Regions from separate parts of the Priestia sp. VA7 genome, predicted to be linked through region 2. Evidence: riboswitches for the same ligand, from Rfam matches in the RefSeq annotation. Region 2 holds a riboswitch; the other holds the start of a gene.

Region 1 (12,375 bases), on a different contig from region 2:
CTCCGTCGAAAATATTTACATTTAGGCGAGAGCGCCCGTCTGGATCGTTTCGAACGGTTACATTTTTACTGCTAAACAAGCGCTGTAAAAGCGATAAGTCTTCCTCATTATTACTGCATGCATAAAACGGTAACGTACCGAATAGCATCCACACATTTTCATCTCGAATATCAAGAAGGTGATGAATAGCTTTGCGCATTTCAGGAAGAGATAATGTTTCTAGAGTGCTAGCAAAGTCACTTGGATACATAGGGTGTACTTCGTGACGCTGACAAAGCATTTCATCAACAATTTGACGATGAATCTTTTCCATGTGAGGAAGCGTACGTTTGTTTAACATCGTTTCAGCTGATACGGTTACACCCGCTTTTACAAGCGCGCGGCTGTTTTCAATCATACGATCGAAATATTTGGCGCGCTGCTCATAAGTAGGCTTTCGCTCCATCATTGCAAAGCCAGCTTCCACAAAATCGTCCATCGTTCCCCAGTTGTGAGAAATATGTAAAACATCTAAATAAGGAATGATTTGTTCGTAACGAGCAAGATCTAATGTTAAATTTGAATTAATCTGTGTACGGACACCTCGTTCATGTGCATACTTTAATAAAGGCACCACATAATTTTTCACAGAAGATAGAGACATCATCGGCTCTCCGCCCGTAATGCTTAACGCTCGAAGAGTTGGGATTTCATCGAGACGTTTTAAAATTAAATCAAGCGGCAGTGCGTTTGGGTCTTTTGGCTGCAGCGTATATCCAACTGCACAGTGCTCACATCGCATATTACAAAGCGTCGTTGTGGTGAATTCAACGTTTGTAAGCGTCGGTTTGCCATATTGTTTCATATCTAAATACGCTTCCCACGGATCGAACTCCGGGGTAATTCGTTGTAAAGTGGCCATAAAAAAACTCCTTTTATTTTTCCGTAAAGTGAAATGATGATGAAAACATCTCACGGTCCGTCCTGCTAGACTAAATTATACGTCTCATTCAAAACGGACACCAGTGACTATTATGGATTTTATTGCTTTTAGTTGTCAAATATGAAAGTATTCGTTAGGATATAAGGAAATACGAATGAAAAGCTATATCAGGAGGGTTTAAAATGGGAAACGCCGTTCGAGATAAAGATTCACAAGTACGTTATTTAAAAGATCGTTTAAATATGTTTGTACACGTATTAGACTCTATGGAGCCTGAAAACACAGACCTAGAAGACATTGACCGTTTGATTACGATGATTGATGACCTCGAAGCAAAATGTGAGCAGTTTAAAAAAGATAAAGAATGAACAAAGAAAAAAGCGCTAGAAAAACTAGCGCTTTTTTGCTTGAAGTGGAAATCCTCCTATAAAGGTCTTTCGAAACAATTTTTGAAGGAGTATAATAAATTTTGAAAGTTGTACGACAGATAGATAAATACATACATTAGCGGGATATGGGAGGAATTAAGAGATGATTGAAGCTTTAAAACAAAGCATGTACGATTTAATTGTTGAAACATCTACAAAATTGCCAAAAGACGTTCGACGTGCTATCGCAAAGGCAAAAGCGCGTGAAAATGCAGGAACGCGTGCAGCAATGTCTTTAGCGACCATTACCAATAATATTAAGATGGCAGATGATAATTTATCGCCAATTTGTCAAGATACAGGTATGCCAACATTTAAAATTAAAACCCCCGTAGGAGTGAATCAGCTTCAAATTAAAGAAGCGATTTATTGGGCAATTGAAGAAGCAACAAAGCACGGAAAGCTTCGCCCTAACTCCGTAGATTCGTTAACGGGAGAAAACAGCGGTAATAATTTAGGCGGAGGCACGCCGGTTATTAAGTTTGAACAGTGGGAAAATGACTATATTGATGCGCGTCTTATTTTAAAAGGCGGCGGCTGTGAAAATAAAAACATTCAGTATAGCCTGCCTTGTGAAGTAGAAGGGTTAGGTCGAGCTGGCCGTGATTTAGACGGCATTCGTAAATGTGTGATGCACTCAGTATACCAAGCGCAAGGTCAAGGCTGTAGCGCCGGCGTCATTGGTGTTGGAATCGGTGGCGACCGTACAACAGGCTATGAATTAGCAAAAGAGCAGCTGTTCCGAAACTTAGATGACGAAAATCCAAATGCTCAGCTGAAAGAATTAGAAGAGTATGTAATGGAAAATGCTAATAAGTTAGGAATCGGTACGATGGGTTTTGGTGGAGAAACGACATTACTTGGCTGTAAAGTCGGCGTAATCAATCGTATTCCTGCTAGCTTCTATGTGTCAGTTGCGTATAATTGCTGGGCTTACCGCCGCTTAGGTATTAAAATCAACGCCGATACAGGAAGTGTTCAAGAGTGGCTGTATCAAGAAGGCGAAGAAGTAGATTTTAATAAAAATGCAGGCGCCGAAGAGAAGCAAAATGCGGATGAAACAAAAGAAGTTGTATTACAAGCACCTATTACAGAAGAGCAAATTCGTGAATTAAAAGTTGGTGACGTGGTGCGCATCAACGGTATGATGTATACAGGACGCGACGCTATCCATAAACATTTAACAGATCACGATGCACCAATTGATTTAAATGGACAAATCATTTATCACTGTGGTCCGGTTATGTTAAAGGACGAAGACGAAAAATGGCACGTAACCGCTGCAGGACCAACAACAAGTATCCGTGAAGAACCTTACCAAGGGGATATTATGAAGAAATTTGGTATCCGCGCGGTTATCGGTAAAGGCGGTATGGGTCCTAAAACGCTTGCTGCTCTTCAAGAGCACGGCGGCGTGTACTTAAATGCTATCGGCGGAGCTGCACAGTACTATGCTGATTGTATCAAGAGCGTAGAAGGCGTTGATTTGATGCAGTTTGGTATTCCTGAAGCAATGTGGCATTTAAAAGTAGAAGGCTTTACAGCTGTAGTGACGATGGATTCACATGGAAACAGCTTGCATGCAGATGTAGACAAGTCTTCATTTGAAAAGCTTGAGCAATTTAAAGAGCCGGTATTTAAATAAACATACATTCAAAGCGTATGGTAAAAAGTAACGTTCATGAACGAGAAAATTGAGTGGATACTAAGCGTAAAATGACTTCCGAAAGGAGCTTCTTATGCGCCGGTTCACCTTTTTTCTCGTTTTTTTATTCGTGATGTCAACAGGCATAGCATCTGTTGAAGCACAAATGTATCCAAACACTCCGATCAGCTGGGGATTTCAAAAAAGTAAAAATCACAAGCCCGCATCCGCAGGTACAGCTTATGAACAAATTCTTGCTAAGTATGATGCTTTTTACCTCGGAGATACAAATAAAAAAAATATTTACTTAACGTTTGATAATGGTTATGAAAATGGTTATACACCGCAGGTATTAGACGTGCTCAAAAAAAGAAAGGTTCCTGCCACATTCTTTGTAACAGGACACTATTTAAAAGAAGAGCCTAAGCTTATTAAGCGAATGGTAAAAGAAGGGCATATTGTCGGGAATCATTCATGGCATCACCCTGACTTAACTCAAGTGGATGACGCACGTTTTAAAGAGGAATTGCAAAAAGTAAAAGATGAATACAAGAATATTACGGGTCGTGATGAAATGAAATACCTTCGCTCACCTAGAGGGGTATTTAGTGAACGAACGCTAGCTCTTTCAAAGCAAGAGGGCTATACGAATGTATTTTGGTCACTTGCATTTGTTGACTGGAAAGTGAATGAACAAAAAGGCTGGCGCTACTCATACGACAATATGATGGCTCAAATACATCCAGGTGCGATCATGCTTTTGCATACCGTTTCAAAGGATAACGCAGATGCGTTAGATCAAGCCATTGTGGATTTAAAAAAGCAGGGCTATACGTTTAAAAGCATTGATGATTTAATGAACGAACGCAAACAAATGAAGAAAAGTCCTTCTAAAACGAAATAAAGATAAAAACCGATGGGAATGTTTCTCCTGTCGGTTTTTTGCTGTTGAAGTGTTATAATATGCGTTGATGTCTTTTTTAAAGCAATACGGTCTAATAGGTTTTAAGCAGATAAAGACCGTTAATAACTATATAAAGAATTTAAACTAATCGGAGTTGGTCTCATGAATAAACCAAAAACTGAAATGAAAGTTCAAAAAGGACAAACGTTTCCGTTGACTATAAAAAGACTCGGTATTAATGGAGAAGGCGTAGGATATTTTAAGCGCCAAGTCGTCTTCGTGCCGGGAGCATTGCCGAATGAAGAAGTGGTTGTAGAAGCAACAAATGTTCAGCAAAAGTTTGCCGAAGGAAAAATTAAGCGAATTCGCAAAAAATCTCCTCACCGCGTAGAAGCACCCTGTCCTATTTACGACCAGTGCGGAGGCTGTCAGCTTCAGCACTTATCCTATGAAGGTCAGCTAGAATCTAAGCGCGATATTGTTCTGCAAGCGTTCGAACGTCACAGTTCATTAAAAAAAGTAGAGGAAAAAACACGCCAAACAATTGGCATGGAAGATCCTTGGGGCTATCGTAATAAATCACAGTTCCAAGTAGGTGTGGATAAACAAAAAGTTATCGCTGGTTTGTACGGACTGAATTCTCATCGACTGATTGACATTGAAAACTGTCCGATTCAGCATGGAGCCACAAATCACGTGACAAAAGAAATAAAACGAATTTTACAAGATCTTCAAATTCCTATCTACAATGAGCGCAAACGCCGTGGTATTGTACGTACCATCGTATCTCGAGTAGGATTTGAAACGGGTGAAGTGCAAGTTGTCTTGATTACGGCCAAACAAGAAATTCCGAAAAAAGAGCTTGTGATCAAAGAAATTAAGCGCCGTCTACCGGAAGTGAAATCGCTCGTACAAAACGTAAATGGTCAAAAAACATCGCTTATCTTTGGAGACGAAACGTTTACGCTATCTGGAAAATCGGTGATTCAAGAAACGTTAGGCGATATTTCATTCGAACTTTCAGCGCGTGCATTTTTCCAGTTGAATCCTCTTCAAACAGTGAAGCTGTATGACGAGGTGAAAAAAGCAGCTGCGCTAACGGGCAATGAAAAAATTGTAGATGCTTACTGCGGAGTAGGTACAATTGGCTTATGGCTTGCTAAAGATGCCAAAGAAATTCGCGGAATGGATACGATTGAAGAATCGATTGTAGATGCGCGAAAAAATGCCAAAGATCATGGATTTGAACACGCCACATATGTGACGGGTCCAGCTGAAAAGTGGATGCCGCAGTGGGTAAAAGAAGGCTGGAAGCCAGATGTTATCGTCGTTGACCCGCCGCGAACAGGTTGTGATGACAAGCTTCTAAAAACGATTTTACAAGTAAAGCCACAGAAAGTGGTTTACGTATCTTGTAATCCATCCACATTAGCGAAAGATGTGCAGCAGCTGTCGAAGGCTTATTATGTGGATTACATTCAGCCTGTGGATATGTTCCCTCATACGGCGCATGTGGAGAATGTGGTAAGTTTGACGTTAAAGAAATAAATAGATGAAGAGTAAAGGGCAGATTTGATTCTGCTCTTTTTTGTTTGTAATAGGGTGATCTTTGTCACAAGTAAAGAAACAAGATTTTTATGTAGTGTCTTCTTTTAAAGAAGGTAAATAAATGAAAATTATTTTTCCTGTTGACAAAGCATCCAACTGGTATTAGAATAAACAACTATTCGACAGTCATTCTATTGATTGAAAAATTGAATACGTAGAAAGCTATGATTGCTATGGATCACACTATAGCAGGAGCAGCTTCTGGAGAGATCGCGATAGTTTCGCGACGCCGAAGGGTTCACAATCTCAGGCAAAAGGACAGAAGAGTACCGGATATTTATTTGGCATGTTACTAATTGTTAGTATGTACCATAATATTTGTTATTCTTATGACCATGAGATTGGAGCGCATCCAATCTCTTTTTTTATTGGGCTTTATTTTGTAGTCTGCACGATCGTATCAAAGGTTTTATTGTTAGGAGGAGTTAGAGTTGGAACAACGAGAATTAAAGAGGGATTTATCCAATCGTCATGTTCAGCTAATCGCGATTGGAGGAACCATTGGGACGGGATTATTTTTAGGTTCTGGTAAAGCAATACAGCTTGCAGGTCCCTCTATCATCTTTGCTTATTTAATTGTGGGTATTGCTCTTTTCTTTGTGATGAGAGCGCTAGGAGAACTACTGCTGTCTAAAGCAGGTTATCAATCGTTAACTGATATTGCTGAAGAGTATCTTGGACCGTGGGCGTCGTTTGTAACGGGATGGACGTACTGGTTTTGCTGGATTATGACAGCTATGGCTGATGTGATTGCAGTTGGCGTATATGTGAAATATTGGTTCAATATTCCTCAGTGGATTCCCGCACTTATTTGTGTAATCATTTTATTAGGTCTTAACTTATTAACCGTAAAATTATTTGGAGAATTAGAGTTTTGGTTTGCTTTAATAAAGGTTATTACGATTCTTGCATTAATTATTATTGGCGTTATTTTGCTGGTAATGGGATTTAAAACAGACGCGGGATCCGTTACCGTTCAAAACCTTTGGAATCACGGAGGGCTATTTCCAAATGGGGTTTCAGGTTTCTTACTTTCATTCCAAATGGTTATATTCGCATACGTCGGGGTTGAATTGGTAGGGGTATCGGCAGCGGAAACATCAAATCCCCAAAAAAATATTCCATCGGCCATTAATAAAATTCCGCTGCGAATCTTATTTTTCTATGTTGGAGCGCTTATCGTCCTTTTATTTATTAACCCGTGGATGGAATTAAATGCGGCAGAAAGCCCATTTGTTAAAACCTTTAGTTTAGTCGGAATTCCGCTTGCTGCTGGAATTATTAATTTTGTTGTACTAACTTCAGCCGCTTCTGCCTGTAATAGCGGAATGTTTTCAACAAGCCGTATCTTATATAATTTAAGTAAAAATGACCAAGGGCCATCTAAGTTTGCAAAACTGAACAAAAACCACGTACCAAGCAGCGGATTGTTTGTATCTACGCTAGTTATCTCAGCGGGAGCTTTGTTAAGCAAACTGATACCAGACCAAGCTTTCGGCATTGTCACGACCATTAGCGCTATTTGTTTTATTTGGGTGTGGAGTATCATTCTCATTTGCCATCTAAGGTATAAAAAGACGCGTCCGCAGCTGCATGCAACATCAGCATTCAAAGCACCGTTAACACCATTTATAAACTATGTTGTGTTAGCTTTGTTTGCGGCGATTCTTGTTATTATGCTGTTTTCTGACGCGACGCGCCCAGCCTTATTGTTGACGCCCGTTTGGTTTATTCTCTTATTTATTTTTTACTGGACTAGAAGGAAAAAGAAAATAAATCTTTAAAGGCTAGAAAATCAGTAGGGAACAAACATAATTTTTTATAAAAGAATATAGTAAATTTCTGACCTCATCACTCTGTGATGAGGTCTTTTTAGTGGAGGATAAATAATTGATTTCTACTGCATGAATAAAATGCAGGAAGCAAAGTTTATAGAAGAAAACTAAAAATTTGTTCTAACAGAAAACACAGTGAGAAAGCTCGTAGTTTTCTGATAGGAATGTAGAACAAATTGCTTTTCTTCTGTGTCTAAAGATGGAATTCCGTCATTTATATGGAAAAGTTTTCATTTTGCAGTACAATGGAGGTAGACTTCATTAGATTAAGGTGAACAAACATGAAATGGTTTAAATCTCATACGTTTTGGAAAATCTTCACGATTAATGTGCTTCTTATTTGTACCGTACTGACGCTAATGTTTATTGTTTCAAGAGTGATGCTGCCTAATATTTCTCAAGATCAATATCGGCAGGTAACTGATAAAACCGTCAAGAGAATGAAAGAGCAAATTAACGTCGTCATTAAAGATATTTGGAGCCTAGGCGACGAGGTACAGCAAAATCCTATTTTTTTATCGGATGATGAACAAGAAATAGACAAAGAATTGCAGAAAATAGTTAATATTTCACCGTATATCGATAGCGGAACCATTTTTAACGTAAAAGGGTATGTTGAGCATTATTACCCGAACGATTTAAAGAATATGAAACATGTGAACTTAAGTAAAAGAAAATATTTTCAAGAAGCGCTGCGAACCAAAAAAATATATTTAAGCGATGTCGTTTCAGCAGATACAAAGCACTACATTGTGGTGATGGCGATTCCTATTTTGGATGGGCAGCAAAATGTAAAAAAGGTCGTAAATTTAGCGCTGCGAATTGAAGAAAATAAAAGTTTTCAATCCATCTTTCAAACGTTCGATATAGGAGAGAACGGCTATACATTTATTGTAGACCGCAATGGTAGAATTATTTCCCACCCAAAGAAACAGAGAATCGGTGAAAATGCTAAGAAAAACGAAATCGTTCAGAAAACGATGAATCATAAATCAGGATATCAGCGCGTGGTGAACACCGAAGGTAAGTATTTCTTTGCGTCTTTCGAATATATTCCTGTTTTAGATTGGGGAATTGTCGCTGAATTACCCGTTGAAGACATTTACAGGCCTTATAAAATGTTTGAAAAAACGCTTTGGATTGTTTCAGGTGTTACGATTTTACTGCTTTCTTTTTTTACTGCGTTATATGCAAGGCAAATTGTGAATCCAATTCATAAACTATATGAATTGGCGGGACAAGTAGCGCGCGGGAATTTTAATCAAAAAATTCCGGAACGAGAAATTGAGCGGGGCGAAATCGGTATTTTATCTAAACAGTTTAATGAAATGATTAGCTATATACGCCATTCTAAAGCGAATTTACAGCAAAAAGAAAATCAGCTGGAGGAACAAAAAACGTTTTTAAGACAAGTTATTGACATTAATCCAAGCTATATTTATGCTATCAATCAAAAAAGGGAATTCATTCTCGTCAATGAATCTTTTGCGATGCTCTTAGGTGAAAAATCTGATGACTTAATTGGACAATCAATTGATAAATATCAGTTCAACCTTCAATCAGATCTTTTATATAAAGGAGCGTTTTCAAACTGTACCCAAAAAGGGACGGTATTAGAAGAACAGTTTAAAGATTCAAAAGGAAACCGGCGCTGGGTCGAAACAGCAAAACTTCCTATTATGAATGAAAAACAGGAAGTGATTCAAATGCTGTGCGTATCGACAGATATTACGGAGCGTAAAAAGGCAGAAGAGAAGCTTAGAACTTCTGAGAAGCTTGCCGTTGTAGGAGAACTTGCAGCTGGAGTTGCCCACGAGATCAAAAATCCTTTGACGTCTTTAAAAGGTTTTGTTCACTTATTAAAAGAACAAAATCCCAAAGATGCTTTGTATATAGATATCATGGAAACTGAATTAGAACGAATGAATGGAATCGTAGAAGAATTTTTGATGTTGGGAAAACCTCAGGTTATGAATGTTGAAACCTTGAATATGCAAGCGCTTGTTCAAGAAGTGTGCTTGCTTCTTGAACCTGAAGCAGTAGAAAAAAAGGTAGCTTTCATATTTGAAAGGGACGACCAGTTACCACAGGTATATGGAGATAAAAATCAGTTAAAACAAGTATTTATTAATATTATTAAAAACTCTATCGAAGCAATGCCGGAAGGAGGAGGGATTCATATTACTATTAAAGCAAAAGAAAACCACCTTTGGCTGCAGCTTGCTGATGAAGGGCAAGGTATTCCTCCTGAACGGTTAATGAAGATAGGTGAGCCTTTTTATAGTACAAAAGAAAAAGGTACAGGTTTAGGGCTGATGGTCAGCTACCGGATTATTAAAGCTCACCGTGCGCAGATGACATTTTCTAGTCAGTTAAATCAAGGAACAAGTGTGGATATATTGTTTCCAATAATAAAAAGGTAGGGGAAGTTTCCCCTACCTTTTTATTATTATACTTATAATATATCGAAAGCCTTGATGGTATTAAAATAAATGAAAGTACTAAAGAAGATATCCACAGGTTAACAAGAAGTTAACTGCTGAATTATATAGGATATTCACAATTTTATCCACACTATTCACATTTTTTCAGAAAATTTACATAAAAATTACCCACTGTCATTTCAAGTTATGAAAGCGGTAATATGCATATTCAATAAAGTTATGCACATTATCCACATAATTGTGGGTAAACTTTGTGGATATAGTAGAGTAGTAAAAAAACTTCAATAACATCTGTAAAATCTTCGTATTATTATGTCTACATAATATAAAAACGTCCTTCCGATACAAACTGTACAGAAAGGACGTTAAGATGATCAAGCGTTGGATAGAGATGTTTTGCCTCACTTATTTTTTCGTGTAGCCGCCTGCACGGTCTGCTTTTTTAAACTCACGGCCGTAATAGATTTCTTGAGCGCTACTTAACGTATTTTTTGCGTTTTCTTTTCGTTTTTTTTCAGACATAAAAAAACCTCCAATTAACGTTTTTCGATCATGCTACTTATTTTTTCCAGAATCTCTCGTTTTTAATCATAAAAAAAGCTCTCCGTTACACGGAGAGACTCTTACGCTTCTTTAAGCTGGTGATCCTCTTGAACGTCTTGTTCGTGACGCAAGTAGTATAATGTATACAAGTCTTTTGGAATTTCGTATAAATCATATACGTCTTCATGTTGATTAACTTCATCGTATAAAGCTTTGTGTGTTTCATTTGCAAGTACTGCATAAGGCAGTTTTTCTGCAGCCTTAATAGACCTGATATTGATTTTACGAATTCGCATAAAAATTCGCTCTATATTTAACTCAAAGAACAGTTCATTAAAGAACGCTTCTTTTGCAATTTGATTATATCCTTTTCCATGAAACGGTTTGCCAAGCCAAGTGCCTAAAAAACCAGCTTGGTCCTGTACATCAAATAAATTAATGGTGCCGATAGGGTTACCCCATTCGTCTAAAATCGTGCGAGAAATAATTTCTCCATGATCTTCTGCTTCCATCGTTTGTTTAGTCACAAATAAAAATTCTTCATAGGAATGGGCTTTATGACGAACAAAAGGGAAGACATCAGGATGTACCATGAGTTCGTATAGAGATTGACAGTCATTTAGGTCACGTTTTTTTAACATAACTTTTCCCTCCTGATCGAGGGTATATACAGACTCCAATCAAGTCCCCACCCTCGAAATTTTTTAATAATTAAAAAAATTTCGGGGTGGGAATCGAACCCACTAGAACCAGTTACCTGGTGGCGCACCATTTGCCTTCCCATTACAAGTCAACAAACATAAAAAGTCAACGTGTGATGTTTATGCTTTTGTGAAATTCACATGCTTCTAAACGTATCATACTAAAAAAAATAAAAAAAGAAAATAGGTAAAATGTTAATTTTTTTTAAATAATATTTTACCATCTATCATGGTGAAAAGGGGCTTTGCTAAGTAGTGAAAGGGATGATGGCTCCATAGCACTAAATCAGCGTCTTTTCCTACTTCGATGCTGCCGATTCGCTGATCAATACGAAGATTTCGAGCAGCAGCAATCGTGATGCCTTCTAATGCTTTTTGTTCTTCGAGCCCTTCACGTACGGCAATGGATGCACAAATATTTAGGTACTGAATGGGCGTATAAGGATGGTCTGTTGTAATAGAAACTTCTACTCCTTCATTGCAGAGAGCTTGATAGGTTTTCCATGTTTTATTCTTCAGTTCAACCTTTGAGCGGCGTGTTAAAGTTGGTCCCACGCTTACTTTTAAGTTTCTTCCGCCTAGCTCTTTAGCAATTAAGTGACCTTCTGTACAGTGTTCAATACGAACGTCTAAATTAAATTCATCTGCCAAGCGCAGAGCTGATAGAATATCATCGGCTCGGTGAGCATGAATTCGAACGGGAATCTCTCTATTCAGTGCTTGAATGAGTGGTTTGATTCGCAAATCATCTTTATTGTCACTGCTTTTTGCATGATAAAAGGCTTCTCTCAGCATCCCCATAATACCCATTCGTGTAATGGATTCCTTGTTGCCATGGCTGTGGATTCGTTTTGGATTTTCTCCTAGCGCAATCTTAAGTCCAGCTGTCTCTTGAATCAACATTTGAGAAATACTTGTTCCGGCTGTTTTAATAACGGACGTTGTACCTCCGATCACATTTGCACTTCCAGGCATAATGTGTACAGACGTAATACCCGCTTCAATGGCATCTTTAAACCCAGGATCTAAAGGATGTACGCTGTCAAAAGCTCGGATATGCGGAGTCATAGGCTCGATTGTTTCGTTAGCATCATTTCCGGCCCAGCCGGTTCCTTCATCATATAGTCCTAGATGTGTATGAACATCAATAAATCCAGGGAATAAGTAACGCTGTTTGCAGTCAATGACTTCTACTTGAAGAGGAGGCTGCAAGTTTGGCCCAATTAAAACAATTTTTCCATCTTGAATGAGCACATCACTATTATAAATAGGTTTTGACGTAATAGGATAGAGCGTTGCATTTTTCAAGAGAATGGTTTTCATAAAGGATGCTCCTATCTATCGG
Region 2 (12,375 bases):
TTAAGCTATTTATATTTTGCGGAGCAGCATGGAAACCTTCAATTTGCTTTAAAAGAAAGTAGCTCAATGATTGAAGAAAAAGTAAGGCATCGTAAAAAATTTCAAAAGCTTGTTCAATATCCCGTATTGCTACTGCTGTTTATTCTTTCCATTTTATTTGTTTTAAGTACGGTTTTACTTCCACAGTTTGAAGCTCTGTACTTATCCTTTGGAAACAAGCAGTCTTCGTTTATCCTCTTATTTATGCAGGCGATGTCTTTCTTTCCTTTTGTGTTGCCTGCAGTCATCAGTATGCCAATCATCCTGTATTTGTTTTATGTGATGTACATTAAAAAATTGCCTCCAGTAGTTCAAATGCAGCTTTTTATGAGAGTTCCCGTTATCCGAACGTTCACACGGCTATTTAACTCGTACTTTTTTTCTGTTCATATGAGCAATTTACTAAATGGTGGTTTATCTATTTATGAATGCTTTGCTCTTTTTCAAAAGCAAGAGCATCATCCGTTTTTTCAAGTGGAAGCTTTTGCTTTTACAGATCAACTTTCCTCAGGAATGCGATTAGATCATATCGTTTCAGGTAAATCTCATTATGAAAAAGACTTGGCTCATGTTATTGTGCATGGTCAGCAGAACGGTGAGCTTTCTCAAGAACTGTATGATTACAGTCTATTTATGATGGAAAGAATGGAACAGTTTATTTTTCGTATTTTAAAATATGTACAGCCGCTTACATTCTTATTCATCGGAATTGTCATTCTGCTTATGTATATGTCCGTTATGCTTCCGATGTTAGAAGTGATGTCGAGCTTGTAGAAAGGGGAAAGAATATGATTCTAAAAGGTAATAAAGGATTTACCCTTATTGAAATGCTCATTGTTATGCTCGTTATTACCGTGCTTTTGCTCATTATGATTCCAAATGTATTAAAGCATAATACGGTTATTAACAACAAAGGCTGCTCAGCTCTTGTCAAAACCGTAGAGGCTGAGGTACAAGTATATGAACTTGAAAACGGCGAAAAACCAAGTCTAGAAGAGCTTGAAGCAGGAGGCTACTTAAAAGAAGGCACCGTGTGTCCAAATGGTCAAGCTATTCAAATTGACGGTACCGGAAAGGTTACGGCTAGTGGTTCTTCTTAAGCAAAAAGGATTTACCCTCATTGAGATGCTGATGGTTTTATTTATTGTGCAAGTGATGATGTTTTCCATTATCGTAACCATTCGGCCGCTTGTGGAATATTACAAAATCACATTATTCTTGCGACAGCTGCAAAGTGACACGTTTTATGTGCAGCAGACAGCCATGAACCGCGAATCTCCAATTAAAATTAACTTCGCACCAAAGGGAACAGAATATATTGTTTCTGATTCTCGTGCCGTTCTTTATAAGCGTGCCTATGACTCCACCATTCATATCACGTTTGGAAGCGGTAATTCCACGATACAATACAACAAAAACGGCAATATTTCTCAAGCAAAGACCATTTTTATCAGCAGCCAAAAATTTAAATACAAAGTTACTTTTCAAATAGGTAGAGGACGTTTTTATGTGGACAAGATGTAAGGGCCAGCAGGGCTACACCTTGTTAGAAATGCTTGTGTCATTTAGCATGCTTTTACTCCTAACCGGTACAATTATTCCTTTGTATGTTCAGATGAAGGAAGCAGAAAAGAAGCAATATGTTTCGTATCAAGCCGATGCTATCTTGCACGAAGAGCTATTGAAATATAAATATGAAACAGGATATAAACGGCGAGAAAAAATCGTAAAGGAAAACGTTGCATTTTATTTGAAATGGAACGGAGAAAGTGCTCAAAAGCTTTGTGTAGAATGGACAGATTCCGCTGATAAAATGAAAAAGAAGTGTGATGTGATGTTGAAGTGAAAAGTGAAAAAGGCTTTACGCTTGTAGAGATGTTAGTCAGTTTTACTCTTTTTTTGCTCATTGTTTCATTTTTCCCCATTATTATTCCGCTAGCTAAGCAAACATATAATCCAGACTTTAGTATGAATGAAATGGAGTGGGAAATTTTTGTGAATCAACTTGCTATGGAATATCGAGAAGCAAAAGAAGTGAGAATTCATGCGACTACTCTTACGTTAAAAATGGAAAATAATCAGGTCATCACGTATGAACGATATGAAGACAAGATAAGAAGACGAGTGGATGAAAGCGGTCATGAAGTTGTGCTGCAGCATATTAAGAATATTATGTATGAACAGCAAAAAGAAAGGCTGTTGATTCGTTTAACAGACGGTGTTAACAAAGGTAGAGAAGAAACCATTACGACGTTTTTGATGCTTGCTTATGAAACATAATGAGCAAGGGTTTGTTCTCCCGGTTGTTTTGGCATTTTGTGCGCTTTTTCTTCTGTTAGTAGCTCAGCAAACCACTTATTTTGTGACGAAAAGTTCATTTTATCAAGAAGTAGAGCAGAAAAATCGTCTGCAGCATCTTTTAGAAAACGCGGTTGTACATGTGAAAAAAGAAATAAAAGAACATAGTAAATCTCCATCTACACCCCTCATATTAGAAACGGGTACGGTTTCATACGAAGTAGTAAGTGAAGATGAACAGATGATTATCCTAAAAATAAAGTGTCAAACACTGCAAGGAAGAGCATTGACAGAAACCGCATATATTCAAAAAAAGGATCAACACATTGTGAAGTGGACGGATTAAGTCTCTTTCTCTACGGATATAATAGTGCTGAGGAGATGATTATATGAAAACGAATGATTATGTAAAATATATGACTCAGCAATTTGTGCAATATATGGATCAGCCAAAAGAAGAGAGGAAAACGAAAAAGATTCAAAAAAAAGAAGAGCGAGCACCTTTTGCAAACAGATGGTTTGGAATGATTCCGCTGTCGTTTATGCTGTGGTACCGAAAGAAAAAAGAAAGATGAGCATAGCATATGCTCATCTTTTTTTAACCGGCTTGTGTTTTATTAAATTGACGAGACATCGTTTCGGGCGATATGTAAAATAAGCCACCGTTTATAAACTTAAATAATATAGTCGGTTCGTACAGCTCTTGAAGCGCTGTTTTTTCGGTCACATATATTTCTGGCAGCTCTTCTGCTGTTTCGTAAAAATGATCAAGAAGCGCTAAGTCTTCATACCATCTTTCCTGCGCTTTTTCTGCCCATTCAGTCGGCTGAGCTTTAACATAGTCAGTCACGTATGATGTGAGTCGTGCAATCGCACTTTTCGGCCTAATAAAAGGTGAAAGAGTAAAGCAATAGTCTGAGATTTTAGATGATAAATTTTGATGAATGATTAATTCATGAAAGGATTCAATAATTTGTCCATTGATTAAATTAATGCCAAGCGACAAGAGCTCATCTTTTTTACGATCGCATTTGTACGAGACTTTAATATTTAACGCAAGCCAAGGGTGTAAAGGCTGATTTGTTGGCTGTGCTGATGCAACTTGTTCATACAGATGAATAAATCCGCCTAGCTTTTGAGTAGAAGCGAAAATTTGATGCAGCCTAGGTGAACCAAAATGAATTCGTTCTCCTTGAACAGAATCATCTTCAAACGCTGGGTCTGTAATGAAAGTGAGTGAAGCAGGATTTGCTTCTCCGCCTGTCTTTTCAACATAATGCCAATAAAATGGACGATTCATCAACTCTTTGTCAAGTTCGATCGTTAATTGAACCGTTAGATAAGATGGCGTTTCTGTGATAATAGAACAATTATTAGCTAGAAAGTAACGCTTTAAAAATTGATGAATATCAGTTTGCTGCATGCTGATCCTCCTCGCTGTCTTCGTATTGAATAATAGACGTCAAGTTCTCCATTTTGATTTTTATTTCTCCTTCACTCCGTGAATGAAATAAAATATCTTGAATATGCTCTTCGATATTTTTTAAATCAAGCTTTGTTAAAATATCATCTAACTCTCCAACAACTCGTTCAAAAAGATTTATTTTTTCGTATAATAATTTTAAAATATGTTCTTCGACCGTATGTTGAATGGCTAAATTGTAAATGTGAACATCATGTTTTTGACCTAAACGATGGACCCTTCCAATTCGCTGTTCTAGACGCATTGGATTCCACGGCAGATCATAGTTAATAATATGATGACAAAACTGAAGATTGATTCCTTCTCCGCCCGCTTCAGTGGCAATAAATACTTGCGCGTGGCTTTCAAAAAGCTGCTTCATCCAGTCTTTTTTACCTCGCTTAAATCCTCCTCTAAACGGTACAGAGGTAATTCCGTGCTGTTTTAAATACCACTGTAAATACAGTTGAGTTGCTCTGTACTCAGTGAAAATAATGACTTTGTCATCAATTTTTTGAACGAGCTCCAGAACTTTTTCTGCTTTTGCATTTTGCGGCACTTGCTGAAGTAGTTCCATTAACGGAGTAATCATATGTTCCGTTAATGCGCTGTTTGGATCTTCCTGACGTTCCAGCATGTTTTTTAATGTCATATACACCGCTTCACGGCTGCTGCAGGCCTCTCGCTGCAGGGTTAAAATTGAAAAAGCGCTTGAAGGGTGGAGTCCGTTTCCTTTAAAAGATGTAATCGCATCGTATAGCTCCCGTTCTTTCGGCGAGAATTCAACAGGAATGGTTTGAACAATTCGCTTCGTCCATTCGATACCCGTATCGTGGCGGCGATTTCGAATCATAACTTTGTTAACAAGCTCTTTTAAGTGTTCATCGTTTTGCAAAGAGCGTTTTTTAGCGGAAAATAATTCTTCGAAATAGTCTTTATTGCCGAGATGACCAGGCTTTAAAAGAGAGACTAAGTTAAAAATTTCTTCAATTCGATTTTGAATCGGTGTTGCGGTTAGCAACAGACAAAATTTCTTTTTTAGACTTTGCACAAATTCATAGTTTTTTGTTTTGTTGTTTTTAAGTTTATGAGCTTCATCAATGATGATGAGGTCGTAGTCTTGTTCTAGCACAATTTCTCGATGAGGAGAACGTTTTGCTGTATCAATTGAAGACACAACGATGTCACACTGATCCCACACATATGATTTTCTTTGAGGGACTGCGGGAATATAAAATTTTTGGTTCAATTCCATAGCCCACTGGGAAACAAGCGAAGCTGGAACTAAAATGAGAACTTTTTTAACAAGTCCGCGAATCATATATTCCTTCAAAATTAACCCTGCTTCAATCGTTTTGCCCAGTCCTACTTCATCTGCTAAAATGGCTTTTCCATTCATTGTTTCAACTACTTGTTTGGCTACCTCGAGCTGATGAGGAAGCGGCGTTAAATCGGCTAGATGTTTTGGGCTTTGTAGTCCTTCAAATTCTGAGATAAGCGTTTGGTCTTCTATTTCATAGGCAAGTTTATACAAATCCCATGCAGACCAGGGTCCGTCTTGCTCCAATTTAGTTGAGAAGGCTGCTTCCCATGTTTCATCGATGTTTAATTTCACTTTCATGATAAAAATGCTCCTTTGTAAAAAATTTTTATTGAACAAATGATAAGAATCAGGTAGGATAAAAATATATTTAGAAAATTTTAAAAAGAAAATAGATTAGCACTTTACAAATGATTGTGTGAATAAAGATAGATACATCTTTCAGTAGTATGCCCAACTTTACCAATTTTATAGAAGCGAATGACGACACGGGGAGAGACTACTTGAATGTAGCGCCGAAGGAGCAAGCAATAAAATTGTGAATCTCTCAGGCAAAAAGACTCTTGTTTGACGCAGCTCTGGAGAGTGTCTATACGTTTATAGACCACCCACGAGGCAAACCTATTCGTTTATAGGTAAACTTTCAGGTGAAAAGGACAGAGACTTCCTACTAAATACAGTAGGGGGTTTTCTGTCCTTTTTTGTTTGGATACATAGTGATCCCCACACTATTTGAAAACTCCCCGTTATGAAAAGTTTCACGTGAAAAAGAGGAGGACATAAAAATGACAACAGAATTACACAGAACGCCGCTTTATGATACCTATCAAAAATATGGTGCCAAAACAATTGATTTTGGAGGATGGGCTCTTCCCGTTCAATTTTCTTCTATTAAAGAAGAGCATGAAGCTGTACGTACAAAGGCAGGCCTTTTTGATGTCTCTCATATGGGAGAAATTCTTGTAACAGGAGCTGATAGCTTAGCCTTTCTTCAGCACACGATGACAAATGACGTTTCTGCCCTCGTAGATGGAAAAGCGCAGTATACGGCTATGTGTTATGAAGACGGAGGCACGGTAGATGATTTGCTGATTTATAAAAAAGCAGATCAAGAGTATTTGCTAGTCGTAAACGCTGCTAATATTCAAAAAGACTATGAGTGGCTGGTATCTCACAAACAAGGAGATGTAACGCTCGTTAATCAATCTGATGAAACTGCGCAGCTAGCTTTACAAGGTCCTGTAGCAGAAAAAGTTTTACAAACGTTAACGAACGAAAATTTATCTTTATTAAAGCCGTTTACATTTGCTGATGATGTAGAAGTAGCGAATGTAAAAGCTCTCGTTTCACGTACTGGGTACACCGGAGAAGATGGCTTTGAAATTTATTGTTCTTCAGCTGACGCCTCTCACTTGTGGACGGCTATTTTAGAAGCTGGCAGTGATGAAGGTGTGTTGCCTTGCGGATTAGGCGCTCGCGATACGCTTCGTTTTGAAGCCACTTTGGCTTTATATGGTCAAGAGCTTTCAAAAGATATTACGCCCATTGAAGCTCGAATTGGATTTGCAGTAAAAACGAACAAAGACAGCTTTATTGGAAAAGAAGTGTTAAAAGAACAGCGTGAAAGCGGGGCACCTCGTAAGCTGGTAGGAATTGAAATGATTGATAAAGGTATACCAAGACACGGTTACGAAGTATTTGCAGATGAAGAACAAATTGGATTTGTGACAACAGGTACACAGTCACCGACATTAAAGAAAAACATCGGTCTAGCACTATTGTCAGCAGAGTATACAGAGCTTGGTCAAGAAGTGGAAGTGCAGGTTCGGAAAAAACGCTTAAAAGCAAAAGTGGTTTCAACACCTTTTTATAAACGTTCAAAGTAAGCTTTGGGGAGGAATTTAACATGTTACATCGCTATTTACCAATGACAGAACAAGATCAGCAGCAAATGTTAGCAGCAATTGGTGTTTCATCTGTTGATGATTTATTTTCAGATATTCCGCAGCGCGTTCGTTTTCAAGGAGAATACAATATAAAAAAAGCGGCTTCAGAGCCTCAGCTGTTAAAAGAATTAAATAGTATGGCTGCTAAAAATGCTCATTTAAAAGACTATGCTTCTTTTTTAGGAGCAGGAGTTTACGATCATTACATGCCGGTTATTGTTGATCATGTTATTTCTCGTTCGGAATTTTATACGGCCTATACTCCGTATCAACCGGAAATTTCTCAAGGAGAACTTCAGGCCATCTTTGAATTTCAAACAATGATTTGTGAGTTAACGGGGATGGACGTGGCTAATTCTTCTATGTATGACGGAGGAACTGCTTTAGCAGAAGCCGCTATGCTCAGTGCGGGTCAAACAAAAAAGAAAAAAGTACTTGTCTCTGCGGCTGTTCACCCTGAGTCAAAAGATGTGTTAAAAACGTATGCGAAGGGTCAATACATTGAAGTGGTAGAAATCCCTTCAGCAGACGGCGTAACAGATATGATTGCATTAGAAAAAGAGATGGGGAGTGACGTGGCAGCTGTTATTGTCCAATATCCAAATTTCTACGGACAAATCGAGCCGTTAAAAGAAATTGAAGAAATTACCCATCAAGAAAAATGCATGTTTGTGGTTTCAAGCAATCCTTTATCATTAGGTTTACTTACGCCTCCTGGAGAATTCGGAGCTGATATTGTCATTGGAGATGCACAGCCATTTGGTATTCCAAGTCAATTTGGAGGCCCGCACTGTGGATACTTTGCAACTACGTCTAAGCTTATGCGAAAAATCCCAGGACGATTAGTAGGGCAAACGGTCGATGAAAACGGTAAGCGAGGGTTTGTTTTAACCCTTCAAGCGCGTGAACAGCATATACGCCGCGATAAAGCGACGTCTAACATTTGTTCAAATCAAGCGTTAAATGCTTTAGCAGCATCAGTTGCAATGACAGCTTTAGGCAAGCAAGGGGTAAAAGAAATGGCGCTGCAAAACTTATCAAAAACGCATTATGCATATGAAGCGTTAAAGGTAAAAGGGGTAAATGTAGCATTTGAAGGACCGTTTTTTAACGAATTAGTCGTGAAGCTTCCGGTTTCGGTAACAGAAGCAAACAATCATTTATTAGCATCAAAAATAATTGGCGGTTATGATCTTAGCCGTGATAACCAAGCGCTTGAAAATCACATGCTGCTTGCTTTTACAGAGCTCCGTACAAAAGAGGAAATTGACCAACTTGTAAATGAATTGGGGGATCTTCATGCTTAATCAAAATCAATCACTTATTTTTGAAAGCAGTAAAGAAGGGCGAATCGGCTATTCATTGCCAGAGTTAGATGTGCCGCAAGTAAATGCTGAAGAACTGCTTGGGAAAGCGTATGTGCGTACCAAAGCTCCTGAGCTTCCTGAAGTATCAGAACTCGATATTATGCGTCATTACACCGCGCTTTCAAAACGAAATCACGGGGTAGACTCAGGGTTTTATCCGCTTGGTTCATGTACGATGAAATATAATCCAAAAGTGAATGAACAAGCAGCACGCATTGCTGGGTTTGCGCATATTCATCCGCTTCAAGATGAGCAAACGGTTCAAGGTGCTCTCGAACTTTTATATGATTTACAAGAGCATTTAACAGAAATTACAGGAATGGATGAAGTAACACTTCAGCCAGCAGCAGGTGCTCACGGCGAGTGGACCGGGCTTATGATGATTCGTGCCTATCATGAAGCAAATGGTGAGACGCAGCGAACAAAAGTCATTGTTCCAGACTCAGCTCACGGAACGAACCCGGCTTCGGCAACAGTTGCGGGATTTGAAACGGTAACGGTAAAATCAAACGAACATGGTTTAGTGGACTTAGAGGATTTACGCCGCGTAGTAGGAGAAGATACAGCCGCTTTAATGTTAACAAACCCAAATACGCTGGGATTATTTGAAGAAGATATTTTAGAAATGGCTGAAATTGTTCACGCAGCAGGTGGAAAGCTTTATTATGATGGTGCAAATTTAAACGCAGTATTAAGTAAAGCCCGTCCTGGAGATATGGGGTTTGACGTTGTTCATTTAAATCTTCATAAAACGTTTACAGGCCCTCATGGAGGAGGCGGTCCTGGCTCTGGTCCGGTAGGGGTAAAAGCAGATTTAATTCCGTATTTGCCTAAACCAGTGCTTGTGAAAACAGAACAAGGCTATTACTTTGACTATAACCGTCCTCAGTCAATTGGACGTGTAAAGCCGTTTTACGGCAACTTCGGTATTAACGTTCGCGCTTATACGTATATTCGTTCAATGGGTCCAGACGGCTTAAAAGCGGTGACGGAAAACGCTGTGCTAAATGCCAACTATATGATGCGTCGTTTAGCAGAACACTATGAGCTTCCGTTTGACCGTCACTGTAAGCACGAATTTGTTTTATCTGGAAAACGTCAGAAAAAGCTTGGCGTGCGCACCTTGGATATTGCGAAACGACTGCTTGATTTTGGCTATCATCCGCCGACTATCTACTTCCCGCTTATCGTAGAAGAGTGCATGATGATCGAACCAACGGAAACGGAGTCGAAAGAAACGCTAGATGCGTTTATCGATGCGATGATTCAAATTGCAAAAGAAGCAGAAGAAACGCCTGAAGTCGTACAGGAAGCTCCGCATACAACGGTTGTGAAGCGCCTTGATGAAACGCTGGCAGCGAGAAAGCCAGTTCTTCGCTATCAGAAAGAACAGGCTGTTCAAAACGTCTAACAAAAAACCTCGCCCAAAGGCGAGGTTTTTCTATATACATACCATTATTTTTTCTTTTTCACTTTACCGTTCCACATTTTGAAGCCGCCTTTTAAATCATAGATTTCTTGAACACCGTGGCGACGAAGCATTTGTGCTGCGCGTCCTGTGCGCATTCCGCTTTGACAATAGATGTAGACAGGCTGATCTGGACGAAATTCTTTAATGCGCATACGGAACTGTGAAAGAGGAATATTTCGTGCGCCTAAAATATGTCCGTTTTCGAATTCATTCGGTTCACGAATATCAACTAGCTGTGCCTTGCGGTAGCCGCTGCGGAATTCTTCTTCAGTTAACGTTTTCATAATGCGACGTTGGACAAAGAACATAACGACAGAGTATATGATGATTACTCCAAGTAAAATGAGTACTGCTGTAATTGCTGACATGCTGATTCTTCCTTTCTTCGACAAAATCCATACTCTTATTATATAAGTGAATGAAATTAGAAGTAAAGCGATTTTGCCTTGAATCTAGCGGATTTCTTCCCGAAAATGAAAAAACTACCACATTTGAATTCACAGTTTTATGTTGCTCTTTGCTTTTCCTTAGCTCAATCTTTTGGTAGACTAAAAAACGGATTTATTTTTTATATTACATATAGCTGAGGATGAGGTAGATGAAAGCAAAGTGGAGATTTATTGATTCCAACAACCGTTCGCCTTATTACAATATGGCGTTAGATGAAGCGTTATTAGAATGGCATAGTAAAGGAGAAATTCCACCTACGATTCGTTTTTATGGATGGAACCCTCCAACGCTGTCAATCGGTTATTTTCAAAAAGCTGAAAAAGAAATTAACTTTGATAAAGTAAAAGAATTAGGACTAGGCTTTGTAAGACGTCCAACGGGCGGCAGGGGCGTGCTTCACGATGAAGAGCTTACTTACAGCGTAATTGTATCTGAAGAGTATCCTAACATGCCCAAGACAGTTACAGAAGCATATCGCGTAATCTCTGAAGGTTTACTGGAAGGATTTCGTTCGTTAGGGCTCGAGGCTTATTTTGCTATTCCTCGTTCAGAAGAAGAAAAAAATAGCTTAAAAAACCCTCGTTCGTCCGTGTGCTTTGATGCTCCTTCTTGGTATGAACTAGTTGTAGAGGGCCGCAAGATTGCTGGAAGTGCCCAAACTAGACAAAAAGGAGTTATTCTACAGCACGGCTCTATTCTATTAGAGATTGATGAAGATAAATTATTCAGCGTGTTTAATTATCCAAATGATCGCGTGAAAGAAAGAATGCAGCGCGCATTTCGTTCTAAAGCGGTAGCCATTAATGCAATTGCGGGCCGCAAAATCTCTATTGAAGAAGCAAAAGAAGCGTTTTATAAAGGGTTTGCTTCTGCTCTTGATATCGATTTAGAACCGTATACACTGTCTGAAGAAGAGGAAGCATATGTAGAAGAACTAGCGCGTACAAAGTACGGATCGGATGAATGGAACTTTAAGCGCTAAACGGATGCCCATGGGAAATAGATAAAAGTGCAACTTCTTATAAGTTGCACTTTTTATTGGAATTTTTAGAAACAATGCTTGGCTAATAGAATACATAGGGAAGAAAAGTCAAACACTTTTTTTACGAAAAAAAAAATATTTCACTTGACACCCTTCTATATGTAGATGTTTGGAGAAGTGCCAAATACTATATATTGAATTCGTCCAAGCCGTGTGGTAAGTTATTGATAGTTGATTGAAAAACTCTATTTCCTTTAAAAGGAAATAGAGTTAATAAATTTATAGATGTTCGATAGGTAAGGAGTTGTGAGAATGACTGTTTTGTTAAATCAAAAAGTGAATATGAATGTTGAAAAGCTCAATTCAGATATTGAACGCTTTCCGCAAGTACATCCGATTACACCGGATATGAAGTTGACTCATAAAGGTGTTTCAAGATTGGTAATGTTAGACCGCTATGCGTTTAAAGATACGGAAAAATTAACGTTATCAGAAGGAGATTTTGTTGTTCTAACTGTAAAGGAAGATCCAAAATTTCCAGCACGAGGACTTGGCTATGTGGAAAGCATTAATTTTGAGCAAAAAAACGCTGTTGTCAAGGTAGAAGATGAGTTTAGAGGAGCTTTATCGCCTGAAGAAGCAGAAAACGGATTAATCACTCGTTCTTTAGATGTCATTGAAAAACCTCTAGAAGTCTTCTACGAGCAAATTGCAAAACGTAATGCAACAGGTTTAGCTTCTGTGGAAAAAACAGAAGAAAAGCGCAAAGAGTGGTTTGAAAAGTTCTATCAAGAGCTTGTTCAGCTAAACTTTGTACCAGCTGGCCGCGTTCTTTACGGTGCAGGTGCTGATACGGACGTAACGTACTTCAACTGTTATGTAATGCCTTATGTAAAAGATTCACGTGAAGGTATTTCAGAACACCGCAAACAAGTAATGGAAATCATGAGCCGTGGAGGCGGTGTTGGAACGAATGGTTCAACTCTTCGCCCCCGCAACACGCTGGCTCGCGGTGTAAACGGCAAATCATCTGGTTCGG

The links. Region 2 has a riboswitch for glycine ahead of gcvT (glycine cleavage system aminomethyltransferase GcvT). Riboswitches for the same ligand answer to the same signal wherever they lie in the genome.
Region 1: another riboswitch for glycine. It lies ahead of AC0C45_RS24660 (amino acid permease); the one in region 2 lies ahead of gcvT (glycine cleavage system aminomethyltransferase GcvT).

The regions. Positions count from the first base shown of each region.
Region 1 covers NZ_JBVQPN010000006.1:149,647-162,021, forward strand. The annotation lists gene yfkAB (radical SAM/CxCxxxxC motif protein YfkAB) at 1-901, opposite strand, end outside; gene AC0C45_RS24640 (SE1561 family protein) at 1,105-1,290, shown strand; gene AC0C45_RS24645 (fumarate hydratase) at 1,454-2,995, shown strand; gene pdaA (delta-lactam-biosynthetic de-N-acetylase) at 3,090-3,899, shown strand; gene rlmD (23S rRNA (uracil(1939)-C(5))-methyltransferase RlmD) at 4,062-5,447, shown strand; glycine riboswitch at 5,699-5,779, shown strand; gene AC0C45_RS24660 (amino acid permease) at 5,939-7,291, shown strand; gene AC0C45_RS24665 (PAS domain-containing sensor histidine kinase) at 7,624-9,765, shown strand; gene AC0C45_RS24670 (YfhE family protein) at 10,192-10,308, opposite strand; gene AC0C45_RS24675 (GNAT family N-acetyltransferase) at 10,410-10,970, opposite strand; gene AC0C45_RS24680 (amidohydrolase) at 11,226-12,353, opposite strand.
Region 2 covers NZ_JBVQPN010000001.1:401,000-413,374, forward strand. The annotation lists gene comGB (competence type IV pilus assembly protein ComGB) at 1-813, shown strand, start outside; gene comGC (competence type IV pilus major pilin ComGC) at 828-1,139, shown strand; gene comGD (competence type IV pilus minor pilin ComGD) at 1,126-1,563, shown strand; gene AC0C45_RS02150 (type II secretion system protein) at 1,547-1,885, shown strand; gene comGF (competence type IV pilus minor pilin ComGF) at 1,882-2,319, shown strand; gene comGG (competence type IV pilus minor pilin ComGG) at 2,309-2,683, shown strand; gene AC0C45_RS02165 (YqzE family protein) at 2,727-2,912, shown strand; gene AC0C45_RS02170 (YqhG family protein) at 2,936-3,760, opposite strand; gene AC0C45_RS02175 (DEAD/DEAH box helicase) at 3,747-5,420, opposite strand; glycine riboswitch at 5,601-5,693, shown strand; gene gcvT (glycine cleavage system aminomethyltransferase GcvT) at 5,906-7,006, shown strand; gene gcvPA (aminomethyl-transferring glycine dehydrogenase subunit GcvPA) at 7,027-8,373, shown strand; gene gcvPB (aminomethyl-transferring glycine dehydrogenase subunit GcvPB) at 8,366-9,844, shown strand; gene AC0C45_RS02195 (rhodanese-like domain-containing protein) at 9,889-10,272, opposite strand; gene AC0C45_RS02200 (lipoate--protein ligase family protein) at 10,503-11,336, shown strand; partial or broken gene AC0C45_RS02205 (ribonucleotide reductase N-terminal alpha domain-containing protein) at 11,649-12,375, shown strand, end outside.